2 regions of the Brevundimonas sp. FV1ps31S genome follow, and region 1 is predicted to be linked to the other one. Evidence: riboswitches for the same ligand, from Rfam matches in the RefSeq annotation. Region 1 holds a riboswitch; the other holds the start of a gene.
The links. A riboswitch is a leader RNA that binds a small molecule or an ion and turns the genes downstream of it on or off. The one in region 1 is predicted to bind cobalamin.

Region 1 (9,652 bases):
GGCCGCGGGTCAGCGCGGCGAACGCCTGACGCGCCGCCTCAGCGCCTTTTCCCAGGACGAGGATCGCTTCAATCTGCAGCGACTCGACGCCGGGGTCCTTCTGGCCGGACTGGAGACCAAGCTGCGCCTGCTGTCGGGATCCGGCATCGACCTGATGATCGAAACCCCCGGCCGGCCCGCCTTCGCCCGCATCGATCCCTCCGCCTTCGAAGCGGCGGTCCTGGCCCTGGCCCGAAATGCGGTCGAAGCCTCGAACGGCGCCGGCTCGGTCGCCGTCCGCCTGGAAATCCAGCCGGATCAGCAGCTGAAGCTGAGCGTGCGGGACTCCGGTCCCGGCATGGACGTCGACACCCTGCGTCGCGCGCAGGAACCCTTCTTCACCACCCGCCCGGACGCCGCCGGCCTGGGTCTTTCGCAGGTCTTCGCCTTCGCGCGCCAGTCCTCCGGCGTCCTGTCCATCGACAGCACGCCGGGCGAGGGCGCTGAGGTCTCTGTCACCCTGCCCGCCGAAACCGACACTCAGCCGGTCGATCCCGCCGACCTGCCCGAGGACGCGGCGGCCGAAAACGCGTCCTGACGGCTTCATCCCCCTGCAAAGGTCGATTCCGCGTCCCCATATGCCACCCGGCGGTTGACCCCTGCGGGGTCGGCGCTAGTGTCCGCCCGCCTGCCCCCGCGCGCCAGAAGACCAGAGGATATCATGGCCGAAGCCCCCGCTCCCTACGACGTCGTCATCATCGGCGGGGGCCCCGGCGGCTATAACGCCGCGATCCGCGCCGGCCAGCTGGGCCTGAAGGTCGCCTGCGTCGAGATGCGCGCCACCCTGGGCGGCACCTGCCTGAACGTCGGCTGCATGCCGTCCAAGGCTCTGCTCCACGCCTCGGAAATGTGGAACGCCGCCAACAGCGAATTCGCCAAGATCGGCATCGAGGTCCAACCCAAGCTGAACCTGGACCAGATGCACAAGGCCAAGGACGACAGCGTCACCGCCCTGACCAAGGGGATCGAGTTCCTGTTCAAGAAGAACAAGGCCGACTGGATCAAGGGTCGCGGCAAGATCGTTGGAAAAGGCAAGGTCGAGGTGACCGCCGCCGACGGTTCGGTCCAGACCCTGGACGCCAAGAATATCGTCATCGCCACCGGCTCGGAGCCCACCCCCCTGCCGGGCGTCGCCTTCGAGGACGGCAAGGTGATCGATTCCACCGGCGCCCTGTCCCTGCCGGCGGTGCCGAAGAAGCTGATCGTCATCGGCGCCGGCATCATCGGCCTGGAGCTGGGTTCGGTCTGGCGCCGTCTGGGCGCCGAGGTGACGGTGGTCGAATTCCTGGACCGGATCACCCCCGGCATGGACAACGAGGTCGCCACCGCCTTCCAGCGCACCCTGACCAAACAGGGCATGACGTTCAAACTGGGCGCCAAGGTCACGGCCGCCAAGTCGGTCAAGGACGGGGTCGAGCTGACGGTCGAGCCGTCGGCCGGCGGCGCCGCCGAAACCATCAAGGGCGACGTCGTCCTGGTCGCCATCGGCCGCCGTCCCTATACGGACGGCCTGGGTCTGGAGAGCGTCGGCGTCACGCCGGACAAGCGCGGCTTCATCGACCACGACCACTTCAAGGTCGCCGGCCAAGTCAACGAGGGCGGCGTCTGGGTGATCGGCGACGTGACCCATGGCCCGATGCTGGCGCACAAGGCGGAAGAAGACGCGGTGGCCGTGATCGACACCATCGCCGGCAAATACGGCCACGTCGACTACGCCCTGGTCCCCAGCGTGGTCTACACCTTCCCCGAAGTGGCCTGGGTCGGTCAGACCGAGGAGCAGCTGAAGGCCGCCGGCGTCGCCTACAAGAAGGGCAAATTCCCCTTCACCGCCAACAGCCGCGCCAAGATCAACCATGAGACCGACGGCTTCGCCAAGGTGCTGGCCGACGCCGCCACCGACAAGGTTCTGGGCGTCCACATCATGGGCCCCCAGGCCGGCGAAATGATCCACGAGGCCGCCATCACCATGAGCTTCGGCGGCGCCTCGGAAGACATCGCCCGCACCTGCCACGCCCACCCAACCCGGTCCGAAGCCGTCCGTCAGGCGGCCATGGATGTCGAAGGCTGGATGATGCAGGCCTGATCCACCGCGCCCTGACCGGCGTCTGATATGAAAAGGCCCGCTCGGCGATCGCCGAGCGGGCCTTTTTTGATCTTGTCCGGCTTGGGCTCAGGCGGCCCAGACGGTCCGGTCGTCCTGCGAATAACTGTCCGCGCCGGTCTCGCCGATGCGGAAGCGCGACACCAGTTCGGCCAGTTTTTCCGCCTCCTGGCTCAGAGCCTGGTTGGCGGCGGTGGTCTGTTCGACCATGGCGGCGTTCTGCTGGGTCGTCTGGTCCATCTGGTTCACCGCCGTATTGATCTCGGCCAGGCCCACGGCCTGTTCCTTGGCCGAGGCGGCGATTTCGCTCGCCAGCTGGTTGATTTCGGCGACCTGGGTGATCAGGGCGGTCAGGGCGCCGCCGGTCTGGGACACCAGCCGGGCGCCTTCGCCGACGCTGGCGCTGGAGGCGGCGATCAGGGTCTTGATCTCGCGCGCGGCCTCGGCCGACCGCTGGGCCAGAGCGCGGACTTCCGAGGCCACGACGGCGAACCCGCGACCGGCCTCGCCCGCGCGCGCCGCCTCGACGCCGGCGTTCAGGGCCAGCAGATTGGTCTGGAAGGCGATCTCGTCGATCACGCCGATGATTTCGCTGATCCGGCCCGACGTCGCCTCGATCTCGCCCATGGCGGCGGTGGTGTCGGCGATGATCCGTTCGCGCGTTCCGGCCCCGCCGCGCGCCTGGGCGGTGATCTCGGCGGCGGATTGTGCGCCCTCGGCCGTCCTGCGGACGGTGACGGTGATCTGATCCAGGGCGGCGGCGGTCTGTTCCAGGGCGGCGGCCTGGCGTTCGGTGCGGCGCGACAGGTCGTCGGTGGCGCCGGACACCTCCGTGGTTCCCGCCCGCATGGCGCCGACCAGCTCGATGATGTCGCCCATGGTTTCCGCCAGTGTGTCGGCGGCGGCGTTATAGTCTTCTTTCAGCTTGCGGCTGCGTTCGGCGAAGGTGGCGGTGATGCGGTGGCTCAGATCGCCGCGCGCCAGGGCCGCCAGGCCGTCGCCCAGAGCCTCGACCACCACAGCGTCCTCTTCGGCCAGACGCTCGCGCTCAGCCTCGCCGGCGGCGCGGGTGGCGCGGGCGGTTTCGCGCATGGCCTCGGCTTCGCTCTCGGTCTCCTTCTGACGCACGGCGGCGTCGCGGAAGGCGATGACAGCCCGCGCGATCTGGCCGATGTCGTCGCCGCGCGAGACCCAGGGCGCGTCGAAATCGGTTCGCCCCTGACGCAGGGCCTCCATCCGCTCGCACAGTGCTTTCAGCGGCGAGAACATCCGGCGCGAGGCGATCAGACAGCCGCCCACCATCAGCAGGGTGACGACGACGCCGCAGATCAGCAGGCCGACCATCATATGGTTCACCGAGGCCATGAAGTCGGCCTTGGGAATCCCGACATACAGCACGCCTATGGTCTGGCCGGCGGCGTTCTTGATCGGATCGTAGGCGACGAAATAGGGCTTGCCCAGGATGTCCGCCTGGCCGCGATAGGGCTGGCCGGACTTCAGCACGGCGTCATAGACGGGGCCGGGCTTGAGCTTGGTGCCGACGGCGCGCGACCCGTCGTCCTTCACGACATTGGTCGTGACTCGCAAGTCGTTCATGAAGACCGTCGCCGTGCCCCCGACCAGGGCCTTGATCCGGTCCACCGGCTCGACGAAGTCGTTCATCGGCGTGGACCCGACATAGAGTTTGCCGTCACGCGCCGAAAACCCGTCGCCGTAATCGGCCAGCACGTCCCAGGCGACGCGCATATTGGCTTCCTGACGTTCGGCGGCGCTGGCCTCTGCATCGCGGGTCAGAAGCACCACAGCCACCGCCAGCAGGGTCACGGTCAAGGCGGCCAAGGCCGCGATCACCATGAAGGCGATTTTGGCCGAGAGGGAAAGCGCGCTGGGTTTCATCGCCGTATCCAGTGGAGGCTTGGAGTCTTCAGTCAAGCTTCTGTGACAGGAGTAAGGTTAAGAAGTTTCCCCACCGTAAGTATTATCTCTCATTTCAGTGTGAGCATTCCCTTGAGCCTGTAGAGGGCCTCCAGCGCCTCGCGCGGGGTCAGGGCGTCAGGGTCCACAGCCCCAAGCGCCGTCTCGACCGGCGAGGGGGCAAAGACCGGGGCCGGTTCCGCCAGGGCGAAAAGAGGCAGGTCGTCGAGACGGGCGGTGGCCGCCTTCTCGCCTTCCAGCCGTTCGAGAACGGATCTTGCGCGCGCCACCACGGCCCCCGGCACGCCTGCCAGTTTCGCCACCTGCACCCCATAGGACCGGTCGGCCGCCCCCGGCGCCGCCTCGTGCAGGAAGACCAGGTCGCCGTTCCACTCCTTGGCCACCATGGACAGGTTGCAGACATGGTCCAGCCGCGCCTCCAGCTGGGCCAGCTCGTGATAGTGGGTCGCGAACAGGGTGCGCGCCCGGTTGGTCTCGTGCAGGGCCTCGGCCGTGGCCCAGGCGATGGCCAGGCCGTCATAGGTCGCCGTGCCGCGTCCGATCTCGTCCAGGACCACGAAGCTGCGCGGCGTGGCCTGGGTCAGGATGGCGGCGGTCTCGACCATTTCCATCATGAAGGTGGAGCGGCCCCTCGCCAGGTCGTCGCCGGCGCCGACCCGGCTGAACAGCCGGTCGACCACGCCCAGCCGCATAGACCGCGCGGGCACGAAGGCCCCGGCCTGGGCCAGGATCACCAGAAGCGCGTTCTGGCGCAGGAAGGTCGACTTACCCGCCATGTTCGGGCCGGTGACGATGGCCAGGCGCGCGCAATCCGATCCGGAGCCGTCCAGGCGCGCGTTGTTGGGGGTATAGGGATCGCCCGCCGCCTTGACCGCCGCCTCGACCACCGGATGCCGCCCGGCCTCAACGCAGAAGGCCAGACTGTCGTCCACCACCGGCCGGGTCGCCCCGACCTCCTGCGCCCATTCCGCCAGGGCCGCGTGGGCGTCGAGCTCGGCCAGGGCCTCGGCGACCGCCTGCAGCGGCTGGGCCAGACGGGCGACCTCGCGGCGCCAGGTCTCGAAGGTCTCAGCCTCAATCGCCAGGGCGCGATGGCCGGCCTGGCTGATCTTGGCGTCCAGCTCCGACAGTTCGACCGTGGTGAACCGCACCTGGCTGGCCAGGGTCTGGCGGTGGATGAAGGGGCTGTCCGGCCCGGCCCGCAGCAGGCCTTCCGCCGCCTTGGCCGAGGTTTCCAGGAAATAGCCCAGGACGGCGTTGTGCTTGACCTTGAAGGCCACGCCGGACTCGGCGATGGCGCGCGCCTCCAGGTCGGCCACCACCCGACGGCTGTCGTCTCGCAGGGTGCGGGCGGCGTCCAGTTCGGGGCGATAGTCGGGCCGCACGAAGCCGCCGTCGCGCGCCAGATGCGACGGCTCGTCCACCAGGCCCTCGGCGAGGTCCACCATCAGCCGCGACACGTCCGGCGACAGGCTCAGCCGATCCAAAGCCAGGGCGATGCGGCGGGGCTGACCCGTGATCGGATCCACCTGGCCAATGAACAGGCCGGCGATCCCCTCGGCGATCGACAGGCCCACGCGCACCGCCGCCAGGTCGCGCGGTCCCCCGCGCCCCAGCGCCAGCCGCCCGACCGCCCGCGCCACGTCCGACGAGGCCTTCAGCCCGTCGCGCAGATCGCGCCGCAGATCGCGCCGCTCCAGCAGCCATTCGACCGCGTCGAGTTGTTCATTGATCGCCAGCGGATCGCGCAACGGCCGGGCGATCCGCTCCGCCAGGGCCCGCGCCCCGCCGGAGGTGACGGTCCGGTCGATACAGGCCAGCAGCGAGCCTTCGCGCTCGCCCCGCTGCGTCCGGTCGATCTCCAGACTGGTCCGGGTGGCGGGGTCAATGGCCAGGAAGCCGCTCTCGCCCAGCCGGCGCGGCGGGGCCAGGGCCGGGACCTTGCCGGCCTGGGTCGTCTCCAGATAGGCGGCGATCAGACCGAGCGCCGAAATCTCCGCCTCTTCAAAGGCGCCGAAACCGTCAAGCGCCGCAACGCCGTACAGCCGCTCGACCCGCGCCTGGGCCGCCTGGGGCTCGGCGATAGCGCTGGCCAGGGCCTGAACCACGCCGCCGGACCCGTCCAGGGCGTCCCGCGTCGTCGGGTCCGAATACATCCGGTCCGTGACCAGAACCTCGGACGGCCGAAACGCGGCCAGGGCCGCGCCCAGGTCTTCCAGCGCACAGGCCACGCTGTCCACGGCGCCCGACGACAGCTCCACCACCGCCACGGCCGCCCGGCCCTTGCGCACCGCGACCGCCGCCAGCCGGTTGGCGCCGCGCGCGTCCAGCAGACTGTCCTCGGTCAGGGTGCCGGGCGTCACCACCCGCACCACGCCGCGATGGACCACGGCCTTGCCGCCGCGCTTCTTGGCCTCGGCCGGGTCTTCCAGTTGTTCGCAGATGGCGACCTTGTGGCCCAGGCGGATCAGCCGGGCCAGATAGCCTTCCATGGCGTGAACCGGCACGCCGGCCATGGGGATGTCCTCGCCCTGGTGCTTGCCCCGCTTGGTCAGGGTGATGCCCAGGGCCGCCGCCGCCACCTCGGCGTCCGTGAAGAACAGCTCGTAGAAATCGCCCATGCGGAAGAACAGGATGGCGTCCGGCTGGCCGGCCTTGGCCGTCAGATACTGGGTCATGAAGGGCGTCGCGCCCTCCAGCGAGGCGGCGATTTCAGGCGGGTGAGGGAGGGGCGCGTTCATGTGCCGTCAGGGTGACGGATCGCGACCGACCGCTCAAGCCCGTTAACCGGCTCTTGCACAGGCTTGTCGCCCCTGCGATAGGCCGCGTCAGGCGGTTAAGGGAACACGGTGAGACACCGTGGCTGTGCCCGCAACTGTAGGCGGCGAGAGCGTCGTCCGTCCGGGGTTCTTCACCCCGGCGCCACTGGGAAACTGGGAAGGCGAGGACGGCGGTTTATGACCCGCAAGCCAGGAAACCTGGCCGCCTAACGTCGCTCGTCCGCTGTCCGGGACCAGACAGAGGCGCGGGGACTTCTCGTCGCAGCGACCCGATCTTGCGCCGTCCGGACCGTTCAGGCCCGGCGGATCGGCTCGCTCATACGGTCTCTCGCGCGCATTCGCGGGGCCGAAACGGGGATCTCGCTCAATGAAGCGTTCCATTCTTCTGTCTACGGCGGCTCTTTCTGCAACGATCGGCGCCGCCGCCTTCGCCGCACCGGCCCGGGCGGCCGATGACGCCGCCCCGCTGGACGAGGTGGTCGTCACCGCCACCCGCATCCCGGCCATCGTCGAAGACACGCCCGGCGCCCGCGTCATCGACGGCGCGACCATCGAACAGCGGGGCGCCGTCTTCGCCGCCGACATCCTGGCCGACGTGCCCGGCCTGTCGGTGACCCGCACCGGCGCGTTCGGCGGCGTGGCCCAGGTCCGCATGCGCGGCGCCACGCCGGGCAAGACCCTGGTCCTGGTCGACGGCGCCCCCGTCAATGACGCGGCCGAGCCCAATGGCGCCTATGATTTCTCCAGTTTCGAACTGGCGGACATCGCGCGGATCGAAGTGCTCAGCGGCCCGCAGTCGTCGCTGTGGGGCTCCGACGCCATCGGCGGCGTGATTTCCTTCACCACCCGCGAGATCGAAGGCCTCCGCGCCGAGGCCGAGGCCGGCAGTTTCGACACCGTGCGCGGCCGTCTGTCGGCGGGCTTGGCCAATGAGACCTATGCCTTCAGCGCCTATGTCTCGCGCTTCCAGACCGACGGGATTTCGGCGGCGGACGAGGCGGACGGCAACCCCGAGGCCGACGGATTCCGCAGCACCACCCTGGGCGGCAAGGGCCGCTACGCCTTCTCCGACACGGTCAGGATCGACGGCTCGGTGCGCTGGAACGAGAGCCACGCCGACCTGGACGGCTTCCCTGCGCCCGACTACGCCCTGGCCGACACCGACGACACCCAGGACAGCGAACAGTGGTCCGGCTTCGCCCGGCTGAGCGCCGTCGCCCTGGGCCTGAACCATCAGTTCAGCGTCTCGGCCTCGGACATCGACCGCACCTCCTACAGCGGCGGTTTCGGCTCGACCTTCACCGGCGACCGCCAGGCCTATCGCTGGCAGGCGGACGGCGAGACCCGGGACGTGACCTACGCCTTCGGCGTCGAACGCAACGAGGCCTCGGCGGCGCTGTCGTCGGGCCTGTCGCGCGACCTGGCCATCACCTCGGTGTTCGGCGTGGCCCAGTACGATGTCGGGCCGCTGAACCTGACCGGCGGCCTGCGCTACGACGACACCGACGATTTCGGCTCGGAGACGACGGGCCGCATCTCGGCGGCCTATGATCTGGCCGGCGGCTTCATCCTGTCGGGGGCCTATGGCACGGGCTTCAAGGCGCCGACCGTCAGCCAGGCGGTCTGCGACTACTGCTATGCCCCCCTGCCCTGGGCCGAGCTGAGGCCGGAGACGGCCGACAGCGTCGAGGTCGCCCTGGGCTGGGGCTCGGCCGACGGGCGGTTCGACGGGCGGGCGACCCTGTATCGCCTGAATGTGGAAGACCAGATCACCTATACGGCCGGCGAGTATATCAATGTCGCCCGGACCCGTTCGGACGGGTTCGAGCTGGAAGGCCACGCCCTGCTGGGCGCCGGCTTCGACCTGACCCTGGCGTATGCCTGGACCGACGCCGAGGACCGCTCGACGGGCCTGCGCCTGCTGCGCGTGCCCGAACATGCGGGATCGGCGACCCTGGGCTGGACCGGCGATCGGCTGTCCGGCGCCCTGACGGTGCGGGCGGAAGGCGACCAGGACGACGCCGGCGGCTTCTCGACCGTGGCCCGCGACGGCTTCGTCACCGCCAACCTGAACGCGGCCTATCAGCTGACGGACCAGGTCGCCGTGACGGCCCGGGTCGAGAACCTGGCCGACGAGCGGTATCAGCAGGTGCTGGGCTACGGCGAGCCGGGCCGGTCGGCCTATGTCGGGGTCAGGCTGCGCTACTGATCCGCTGACGGGCGTCGGCGGTGAAGGCCGCCGGCGCCTCCAGCGCCAGTTCTGACCAGTTCAGGGCGGGACAGGGCGCATGGGCGGCCGCCAGAATGGCGCGCATCTCCGCCGCCGAGGCGACGCTGGTCACCACGCGATCGACCGACGCCAGCGAAAAGGCGTAACCCAGGGCCGCCTGCATCGGATCGCAGCGCCGCTCGGCCAGACGCCGGCGGGTCCGCGACAGGGCCTGGGCATGGTCGGCCAGATGCGACGGCAGATCGTCGCCGCCGGCGAACAACAGCCCCCCGGCGAAGACCGAGGCCAGATGCACCTCGGCCCCGGCGGACTTGATTTCGTCCAGCACGCCCTCGGCGGCCGCGCGTTGATCCAGCAGATTGCAGGGGATCTGGACCACGTCGGCCTCGAGCCGTCGCGCCAGAAGCGCCGGGCCGTCCTCGATGGCGGCGCAGAAGCCGATGCTGCGAAACAGGCCGCGGGCCTTCAGGGACTGGAGACGGTCCCACAGGGCGCGCCCCTCGGCCCCGGCCAGATCGGCGGCGTTGTCGACCAGCAGGGCCTCGCCGCGCGGCAGGCCCAGACGTT
Region 2 (9,652 bases), 1.5 Mb from region 1:
GCCTCGGCCCACAGCTCGACTTCAATCGTCACAGACGTCCGGCCCACCTTCGTCGCGCGCGACGCCAGCTCGACCATGTCTCCTTCTCTTATAGAGGACGAGAAGTCGATGCGGTTTGACGCCGCCATGACCATCACAGCTCTCGCCTTGCGCGTGGCGCAGATGAAGGCCGCCTTGCCCATCAGCTTCAGCGCATCACCGCCGTAGAGGGTGCCGTAGTGGTTGGTCCAGGTCGGGAAGACCATTTCCGCCGCCCTCAGCCAGCCGTCGTCCCGAGGCGCGCCCTCCATCAGAGGCGGCAGGTCACCCTGCCCTTCCTCTCGCGGCGCCACCATGTTGAAGACGCCCCGCGTGCACAGCCGCCTGTCGCCGCTGACCGGCGCCTCAGCCCAGAGCTCGACCTCGACACCCATCGAGGTGCGCCCCACACGCACGATCTGACCCGTCGCCTCGACCATCTCGCCTGTCCGGGCGGGGGCGGCGAAGTCGATCCGCTCGCACCCGGCCGTCACGATCGGCCGCCGCGCATGACGCGCGGCGGCCAGGAAGGCGACCTTATCGAGGTGCGCCAGTCCGACGCCTCCGAACAAGGTGCCATGGTGATTGGCGTCCCCTGGAAACACCATATCTATAAGTGTGACGCTCACGCCGCGACGGCCTCCTGACGCGCGGCCTTTGCGGCCGACACCATATTGGCCAGCGCCGCCTCGGTTTCCGGCCAGGCGCGGGTCTTCAAGCCGCAGTCCGGGTTCACCCACAGCCGATCCGCGGGCAGCTTGCCCGCCGCCGCCGTCAGCAGAGCAGACATCTCGTCTACCGACGGCACACGCGGCGAGTGGATGTCATAGACGCCCGGCCCGATCTCGGCCGGATAGCGATAGTCGGAAAAGGCGTCGAGCAGCTCCATTTTCGAGCGCGAGGTCTCGATGGAGATGACGTCCGCATCCATGGCCCCGATGTACTGGATGATGTCGTTGAACTCCGAATAGCACATATGGGTGTGGATCTGGGTCTCGTCCCGGACGCCCGAGGCCGTGATGCGGAAGCTTTCGACCGCCCAGTCCAGATAGTCCGCCCAGTCGGCGCGGCGCAGGGGCAAGCCCTCGCGCAGGGCCGCCTCGTCGATCTGGATCACGGCGGCGCCGGCCGTCTCCAGATCCACCACCTCGTCACGGATGGCGAAGGCGATCTGGCGGCAGGTGGTGCTGCGCGGTTGATCGTCGCGCACGAAGGACCAGTTCAGAATGGTCACCGGCCCGGTGAGCATCCCCTTCATTGGCCGGTCAGTCAGGGACTGGGCGTAACGCCACCATTCCACCGTCATCGGCTGGGGCCTCGATACGTCGCCGTAGATGATCGGAGGGCGGACGCAGCGGGAGCCATAGGATTGCACCCAGGCGGCCTTGGTGAAGACGAATCCGGACAGCTGTTCCCCGAAATACTGGACCATGTCGTTACGTTCGAACTCGCCGTGGACCAGAACGTCCAGTCCCAGGTCCTCCTGCCATTTCACCGTCCGCGCCGTCTCTTCGCGCAGGAAGGCGGCGTAGGCCGCATCGTCGATGACGCCCTTGCCGTGGTCGGCGCGCGCTTTGCGGACTTCGGCCGTCTGGGGGAAGGAGCCGATGGTGGTGGTCGGATAGGCGGGCAGGTTCAGACGCCGCTGCTGGACCTGGCGCCGGATTTCGAAGCAGGAGGTTCGGCGCGCCAGGGCCGGGTCGGCATCCGCCGCACGAGCCTGAACCTTCGGATCATTGATGCGGGGCGAGGTGCGGCGCGAGGCGATGGAGGCCGCCGAGGCGTCCAGCGCCGCCTTCACCGCCGCCCGCCCTTCGTTCAATGCCCGCGCCACGATCGCCAGCTCGGCCACCTTCTGCACGGCGAAAGCCAGCCAGTCCTTGATCTCAGGATCAAGAGCCGTTTCCCGCTCCAAATCGATCGGCGTGTGGAGAAGCGAGCACGACGGGGCGATCACCACTTTGCGCCCCGAAGCGACCAAGGGCTCGACCTTGTCGAGCACGGCGTTGAGGTCAGCTTTCCAGACATTGCGGCCGTCAATGACGCCCAGAGACAGGACCTGATCTACCCGCGCCGCCGAGGCGACCAGCGCCAGTTGCTCCGGCGCGCGGATCAGGTCGATGTGCAAGCCGTGAACCGGCAGACGCAGCGCCGTGTCCAGATTATCGCCCAAGGCGCCGAAATAGGTCGTGAGCATCAGCTTGATCGGCGGCGTCACATCCGTGAGCACGCGATAGGCGTGGTCATAGGCGGCCTTCGCCTCGCCGCTGAGATCCGTGACCAGGCAGGGTTCGTCCATCTGGACCCAGGTGGCGCCGGCGCGGGCCAATGACCGCAGCACCTCGGCATAGACCGGCAGCAGGCGCGGCAGCAGGCTGAGCACGTCGAACGCCTCGCCCGGCGTCTTGCCCAGAAGCAGATAGCTGACCGGACCCAGCAGCACGGGCCGGGTCTCGATGCCCTGGGCCTTGGCTTCCAGATATTCATCCAGCGCCTTGGTCGAGCCCAGGCGGAACACCTGGTCGGCTGTAAATTCCGGCGCGAGATAATGGTAGTTGGTGTCGAACCATTTGGTCATCTCCATCGCCGGCGTCCCCTCGCCGCTCGCATGGACATGGCCGTGTGCGCAGACCTCGTCGTCGCCGCGCGAACCGCGGGCCATGGCGAAATAGGTGGCCAGATCGACCCGTTCCCCGCTCCAGCCGTAGGCGGTCGGCACGGCGCCGACCATGGCTGTCAGATCGAGCACCTGATCATAAAGAGAGAAGTCGTTGGAGGGCACGATGTCCGCCCCCAGGTCGCGCTGACGCGCCCAGGTCTGGCCGCGCAGGTCGGCGGCGGTGGACAGCAGGGCCTCGGAGTCGAGCTTCCCGGCCCAGTAAGCCTCGAGCGCGGTCTTCAACTCTCTCTTGGGGCCGATGCGGGGAAAGCCGAAGGTGGCGACCTGGACGGGGTGGCGGGTCATGACATTCGAAACCTGTGTTGTGGCCAGGCTTCGGACAGGGTCGCGCGGACGCCGACGCGGACGTGCAGGGTCCGGCGGCGCGCATGCGGCCTGACCGGACACCCCGCCGGAGGACGTTATCTGTCGGGGCAGGTCTCCTGGCTCACGGGTCGGCGCCTCGGGCCCGGCCTTCCCGGCGCGAACGCCAGTGACACGAGATGGACCCTCGACTCGCCGCTTACAGTTGCGGGGGCAGCGCCGGTTTCACACCGGCTTCCCTCTTAGCTCCACGCGCCGGAAGGCACGGGGAGACCACGACGGCTGAAGATGGCCTCACAATCAGCCAGCCGTCAATAAATATAAGGATATGCTTATACGATTATATGATTGACCGATCTTAACCCTTTGCCCCGAGAAGCGCCCACCCCTGACACATTGCGACCACAAGGCGTGGCGGATGAGCCACACGACAGTTTCAAGACACTTAGGTAACGACGGTTTAATGCTCAGCTTCGCCTACTCCTGATAGCAGCAACCCTCCCCGGACCCCCATCCGGGTCGAGACTGCTAAGGACAAAAGAAAATGAAGACGATCCTCCTCGCTACGGCCGCCGCCGCCCTGTTCGCCGCTCCGGCCTTCGCCCAAGACGCCATCGGTTCGGTCGGCGTGACCTACTCCAACCCGTCGATCGAAGTCGCCGGCGATGACGTCGACGCCGACGTCTGGACCGTGGACGGCACGGTCGCCCTGCCGGCCGCCGACTGGACCGTGACCCTGAACGGCGCCATCGACTACACCAAGGCCTTCGGTGAAGAAGACGTCACTGGCGTCGCCGCCGCTCACCTGACCAAGATGTGGACCTCGGACGTCCGCGCCGGCGCCTTCGTCGCCGCAAACGACATCGGCTCGGGCAACGACCCGGTCTGGACCGTCGGCGCCGAAGCCCAGAAGTACCTCTCCAACGCAACCCTGACCGGCCTGGTCGCCTACACCACGGCTGACGACGTGGACGCCGACATCTGGACCGTCGGCGGCGACGCCGCCTTCTACGTCATGCCGAACCTGCGCCTGAACGCCGGCGTCAGCTACAACAACGTCGACTTCGACGGCGGCGACGTGGACGCCTGGACCTACGGCGTCGGCGCCGAGTACGAAATCGAGAACACCCCGTTCTCGGTCGGCGCTTCCTACACCCGCGCCGACATCGACTCGATCGACGTCGACACCTGGTCGCTGGGCCTGCGCTACAGCTTCGGCGGTGGTCTGCAAGCGCGTGACCGCGCCGGCGCCGGCCTGGGCGTCTCGTCGATCACGAGCGTCCTGGGCGCCTTCTAAGCCCTTCAGGTTTTCCTGAAACCAGAAGCCCCGGCGGAGCGATCCGCCGGGGCTTTTTCTTTGCTGCAGACACGAAAAAGGCCCCCGGGGTTCCACGACCGGGGGCCTTTCCTCTCGCGGCGGAGAGACGGGTCTTAGCGCCCGATATGAAGTGTGCCCGAGCCGACGACCGTGCGGGACACCGATCCAGTGGCGGCCGCGACGCGAACATCGCCCGACCCGGCTATGGCGACGCTGAGGTCGCGTGTGGTTCCGCCAAAGCGGACGTCGCCCGAGCCGCCGATAGCCACTGACAGCTTGTCCATGCGGCCCTGGCGAATATTGACGCCGCCGGAACCGCCGATGGAGACGTCGCCCCGGCCGTTGGCGCTGGCCACTTCGACGCTGCCCGAACCGCCCACCGCCGTCTCGAAATCTCCGGTCGCCCCTGCAGAGATCGAACCCGATCCGCCGACATTGGCTTCCAGCGACCGGGATGTGCCGGCGCGGATTGACCCTGACCCGCCGACGCCCAGCTCGAGCGGTCCGTCGACATTGGCGATGGTCCAGGTCCCGCATCCACCACTATCCAATTCGACGGAGCGCGCGCCGCGTCCCACGGCGCCGAAGACGGCCCCGCCGGCGCTCACGTCCACATTGCGTGACGTCCGCACCACGATCATGGGAGCGTCCTCCAGACGGATGCGCCCCAGATCCCGCACCTCGACCGTGGCACCCTGTCCCGGCTGGGCTGCATCCATGCGGCCTGAGTTGCAGTTGCGTATGCTGTCACTTCTTCCCCAGACGCCGTTGCGGCGAAGCCCGCCGTCGATCTCGACATCGCGGCCGGACCGTCGCACCTGGATCTGAGGCAGGCGCGACCGGCCTTGCGTCACCTCCACGCCGATGTCCTGACGGTCCTCCACGATCACGACGACGCGGGCCACAGCATTGCGGATTTCAACTTCTGCGGCCGAAGCGGGTGCAGCGGCGACGGTCATCAGCCCGGCTGTGGTGGCGGCGATCAGTGCGGTCTTCATGTGCGGCTTTCCCTTCCCGGATATGAGGAGAAGGTGCGCGTCCGCCACGCGGGAGTCATTTTAACTCGAGGTCATGAACTCGAATTAACGGGGCCGCCCAGCGCACCCGCGCCATCGGCGACGCCGAGGCGAGGTTCGAAGTCACGCTCGAACGTCGCAATCCGACTCCTCATCGCGCCGACCCGCTTCAGCGCCAGGGATGCGACCCACCGCGCCGCGAGCTCAGGCGTCGTCATGCCGTCGGTGAAGCGCGGCCTGCCGCCCCGGCTGCGGATCACCGCATTGGTGAACAGCGCCCCGTTTCGGAACCGCGACGGCCAGGTCTGGAAATCCATGGACAGGCTGACGCAGAACCGGTCCAGATTCTCCACCCGGTGCGGCGCATACAGCGGCCAGGTCAGCGCCCGGCCCGGCTCCAGATCCATCACCTGGGCGTCGTTCTCGAAAGCCAGCCTATAGGGCAGTTCCTCGGTCGTCTGGCGCGCGACGACCTGCTCCATGTTGCGCTCGGGCAGATGCCCCTCGTCGCCCGGATAGACGAACAACCGCTTGCGCCCGCGCAGGTGGAACAGCACCACTCCCGCCGCGTCGAAATGATAGGGCACCCGCGCCTTGGGCGACGACAGGATCAACTGCCCGGCGTTCTTGACCGCCCGCATCCCCGGATAGGTCGCCTGGATCGCGGCGAAATCCTTCATGGCCGCCGCCCAAAGTTCGGGCCAGCCGGTCTCGACCTGCCGCAGATTGACCCATAGCCGGCCCTGTTTGATCGCCTCCAGCAGTTCCTCGCCCGACAGCCGCCCCCGCGCGCCGGTGCGCAAACTGACCTGCCCCTCGTCGTCGTAGTCGTACAGGTTGATGTCGAACAGCTCGGCCGGATAGCGATCCAGGACGGCGGCCAGGGCTGCGTCTTCGGCGAAGCCCTGATCGATCAACGTATGGGCGTGGGTCTTCGCCTCGGCGATCGGCCCCGGGTAGCGGGTGCGGCGTTCAGTCATGACGGCCCCTTCAAGCGTGGGCGACGCGCGTCGGCGTCTTCTTCCTGGCGGCGGCCTTGCGGACGGCGGATCGCGCCGCGACGGCGGCGCCCCTCAACCGACCGACGGGCGTGGGCTCGCAGGCTTCGATGGTGGCCCAGCGCCGTCGCAGCGACGCCCTGACCGCCTCGCCCCGACCGCCGGCGCGGTCCAGCAGGCCCACGGCGGCGTCGCCCAGCGCCCGGGTCAGGCCGGGCTGCAGCACCACGGCCTCGCGCACGGTCTGGCGAGCGTTGACGAAATACTTCTTGTAGCTCTCGCCCTCGAACCCGAAGTCGAACACCCGGAACCCCTCGCCCGCCGCCAGCCGCATCGTGTCCATGCTCAGCAGGATGCCCGGCGAACACCGCGCCAGCGTCGGCTCATAGACGGGGAACCAGAAATGACAGTGTCGCCCAGCGTGCAGTGAGAACTCCACCGCCACCAGCTTTTCGCCGGCGCGCATCGCCGCCATCGAGGCGCCGAAGTCCGCGCGCGGCTCGGCCATCAGGGCGTGCAGCAGATCGCGCGTCCAGCCGCAGGCGAAGATGTCGTGCAGGCCCGAACGCCGATACTGCGCCGCCTTCAGGTCGATCAGATGGTCCAGCAGCGCCGGATCGCGCAGGCCCCGCTCCACCCGGATCGGTCCCAGTTCCGCCTCTAGGCTGCGGCGCGCCCTCTCCTTGTCCTTGAAATACTTGCCGAACGTCGAGCGGCGCTCGGCGTACCAGGCGTCATACCCGGGCTCGGGCATGGCGACTTGCACGGTCTCGCGCGCCTGACCGGTCTCGGCCTCACCGATCCAGCCGGGCACGTTCAAACGTCGCGCGCCGAGCAGACGCGCCACATCCTCCAGAGCAAGGACATCTCCGGCGGCGGCGATCACGCCGTGATAGTCGTTCATCGGCGCCCCCAGCGGCTGCACCGCCCCGCCTCGTTTCTGGTGGGGGAAGAAGCCGACGATCCTGTCGTCACGCCGAAACACCGCCACCGCCGCCCCGGGACAGACGCGGGCGGCGATTTCCGTATAGTCCCAACGAAAATAAGGGCTGGCCAGTGCAGGATTGGTCGCCGTCCAGTCGCGCCACAGGGCGATCGCGGCGGCGTCCAGCGCCTCCGCCTTGATGATCTCGACCTGCAGCGTCCGGGTCATGCGCGTCCTCATCACCCCTGAGCAGCAAGGGCCGTTCCAGATCCAAGCCTGCGCCCTGGCCCGTTTCGGTACGGTTCACCGGGATGGTGAACGACGAATGACCTGGATCGGGACGGGAGCCCCGCCGCCGCCCGCGCGTTGCCTGATGGCGGGGACAGGCTCCGCCTGGAGAGATCGCATGACCGACGCCCGTCCCGACAACCGCAAGATCGAGAACGAAAATCTGCGTCCGGACAAGGATGGAGAGCCGCCTCGCCCCGCGACCGAACCCAAGGGATCCGAAGGCTCGAGCAATTCCGGAGAGACCGCGACCGATCCCGCCACGGGCGAAGAGAACTGACCTCAGTCTCCACCAGCCCGTCGCACTCATTGAAAGACCCTTTATGATCCGCCGTTCCGCCTACCTCGCCCCCTGCTTCGCCCTCCTCGCCCTGGCCGCCTGTAATCGAGCGGAGCCGGATCGGAGCGCCCAATCGGATCCGACACGAACTGCAGCCGAGGTGGGGCGAACCGGCCCATTGTCGCGCGACGCCATCGAAAACACCGCCTATTCGCCGCCCGCCCCGACGCCCCCCTCTCAGTCCCAGCCGCAACCGCCCGCACAGCCGGATCCTGCGCTCATTCGCGCTCAGGTCCTGCTGGAACGGGCGCGATTCTCACCCGGCGCCATCGACGGACTGGCGGGATCGAACATGCGTCAGGCCGTCTCGGCGTTCCAGAAGGCCCAAAACATGCCGGTCGACGGCGAGTTGAGCGCGGAGGTCATGGGCCGCTTGCGGGCGGGGGCGATGGGCCCGGTGACCTCCACCTACGAGATCACGCAGCAGGACATATCCGGACCCTATCTGGGCACGGTTCCGACCGAACTGGCGGCGCAGGGCGAGGTGGAGGCCATGGGCTACGCCAATATCGTCGAGGCTCTGGCCGAACGGTTCCATGTCACCCAGGGTCTGCTGCGCGCCATGAACCCCGGCGCGGACTTCGGCCGCGTCGGCCAGAAGCTGCTGGTGCCGGCGATCAATGACACCCCCCTGCCCGCCGAGGTGAGTACGATCGAGGTGAACAAGGACGAGGGAGCGGTGAAGGCCTTCGACGCCGACGGCAAGTTGCTCGCCTATTTCCCCGCCACGATCGGCAGCAGCGACAACCCGACCCCGACCGGCACGGTCAAGGTCAACGGCGTCGCCCGCAATCCCGACTATGTCTATGACCCGTCCAAGCTCAGCTATGGCGATCTGGACCGTAAGGTCGTGGTGGCGCCGGGGCCGAACAATCCTGTGGGCGTGGTGTGGATCGACCTCGACAAGCCCAGCTACGGCATTCACGGGACGCCGGATCCGCACCTGATCGGCAAGACGGCCTCGCACGGATGTGTGCGGCTGACCAACTGGGACGCCTTGACCCTGGCTGAAAAGGTGAAGCCGGGCGTCATGGTTCGGTTTGTCTAGTGGACCGCGCCGAACGGGCCGCCATCCCAGAAGTCGCAGTGGTGGCGGCCGAAGAAGTCGGGATCTAGCCGGTCGCCGTCGGGCGCGAACACCCGCACCGGTCCCGCGCCTTCGACACGCGGCCATTCGGCCTCCAAATCGTCGCGGCCGAACCTGGCCCACAGGCTCTGTATCCTCTGGGACAGCGCCTTCTGCTGCGGCGTGAACCGCTTCACGTCGGCGAAGATCCAGCTCGTTCCAAAGACATACGCCAGTTCGCTGGCGTGGTAGGCGCCGAGATCCAGCCCCACGAGCCAATCCGGCAGGATGAAGGGCGCGCCCCGATCGGCGAACTCATAACCCCAGACCGGCACGTAGCGAGCGAGTTGCCGACGCAGGGCCTGGGAAGGACAGGCGAACCTCTGATCGGTAAAATTGGCCGCTATGGCGTAGGCTGGTCCCTCGGGACCCACCGGGTATCGATCCAGCACCCGCGCGCCGAAATCTCCGTACATCCAGATCGTTTCCTTTCGATAGCGGTCCATGTCCTTCACCTCGTTGGCGAACAACCGGCCCTCGTCCAGATTGGTGCCGATAATGACCGGCACGCGGGTAAACCGGCCCTCATGGATGGCGACTGCGGGGTTCTCAGGCACAGTGGCGTCGGTATGAACCGGCCCCCACGAACCCGGCCCGTTGATCCCCGCCCGCAACGACGGCGCCCGCGCCAGACGCCAGG

Region 2: another riboswitch for cobalamin. It lies ahead of metE (5-methyltetrahydropteroyltriglutamate--homocysteine S-methyltransferase); the one in region 1 lies ahead of ACVPT3_RS16770 (TonB-dependent receptor plug domain-containing protein).

The regions. Positions count from the first base shown of each region.
Region 1 covers NZ_CM178735.1:3,491,619-3,501,270, forward strand. Annotated here, with positions in the region: gene ACVPT3_RS16750 (PAS domain-containing sensor histidine kinase) at 1-577, shown strand, start outside; gene lpdA (dihydrolipoyl dehydrogenase) at 701-2,122, shown strand; gene ACVPT3_RS16760 (methyl-accepting chemotaxis protein) at 2,210-4,036, opposite strand; gene mutS (DNA mismatch repair protein MutS) at 4,126-6,816, opposite strand; cobalamin riboswitch at 6,892-7,076, shown strand; gene ACVPT3_RS16770 (TonB-dependent receptor plug domain-containing protein) at 7,223-9,064, shown strand; gene ACVPT3_RS16775 (aldo/keto reductase) at 9,048-9,652, opposite strand, start outside.
Region 2 covers NZ_CM178735.1:1,202,357-1,212,008, reverse strand. Annotated here, with positions in the region: gene ACVPT3_RS05605 (acyl-CoA thioesterase) at 1-647, opposite strand, end outside; gene metE (5-methyltetrahydropteroyltriglutamate--homocysteine S-methyltransferase) at 644-2,983, opposite strand; cobalamin riboswitch at 3,094-3,294, opposite strand; gene ACVPT3_RS05595 (porin) at 3,546-4,298, shown strand; gene ACVPT3_RS05590 (GIN domain-containing protein) at 4,433-5,317, opposite strand; gene ACVPT3_RS05585 (transcriptional regulator) at 5,389-6,315, opposite strand; gene ACVPT3_RS05580 (GNAT family N-acetyltransferase) at 6,326-7,486, opposite strand; gene ACVPT3_RS05575 (hypothetical protein) at 7,665-7,826, shown strand; gene ACVPT3_RS05570 (L,D-transpeptidase family protein) at 7,870-8,934, shown strand; gene ACVPT3_RS05565 (carboxylesterase/lipase family protein) at 8,931-9,652, opposite strand, start outside.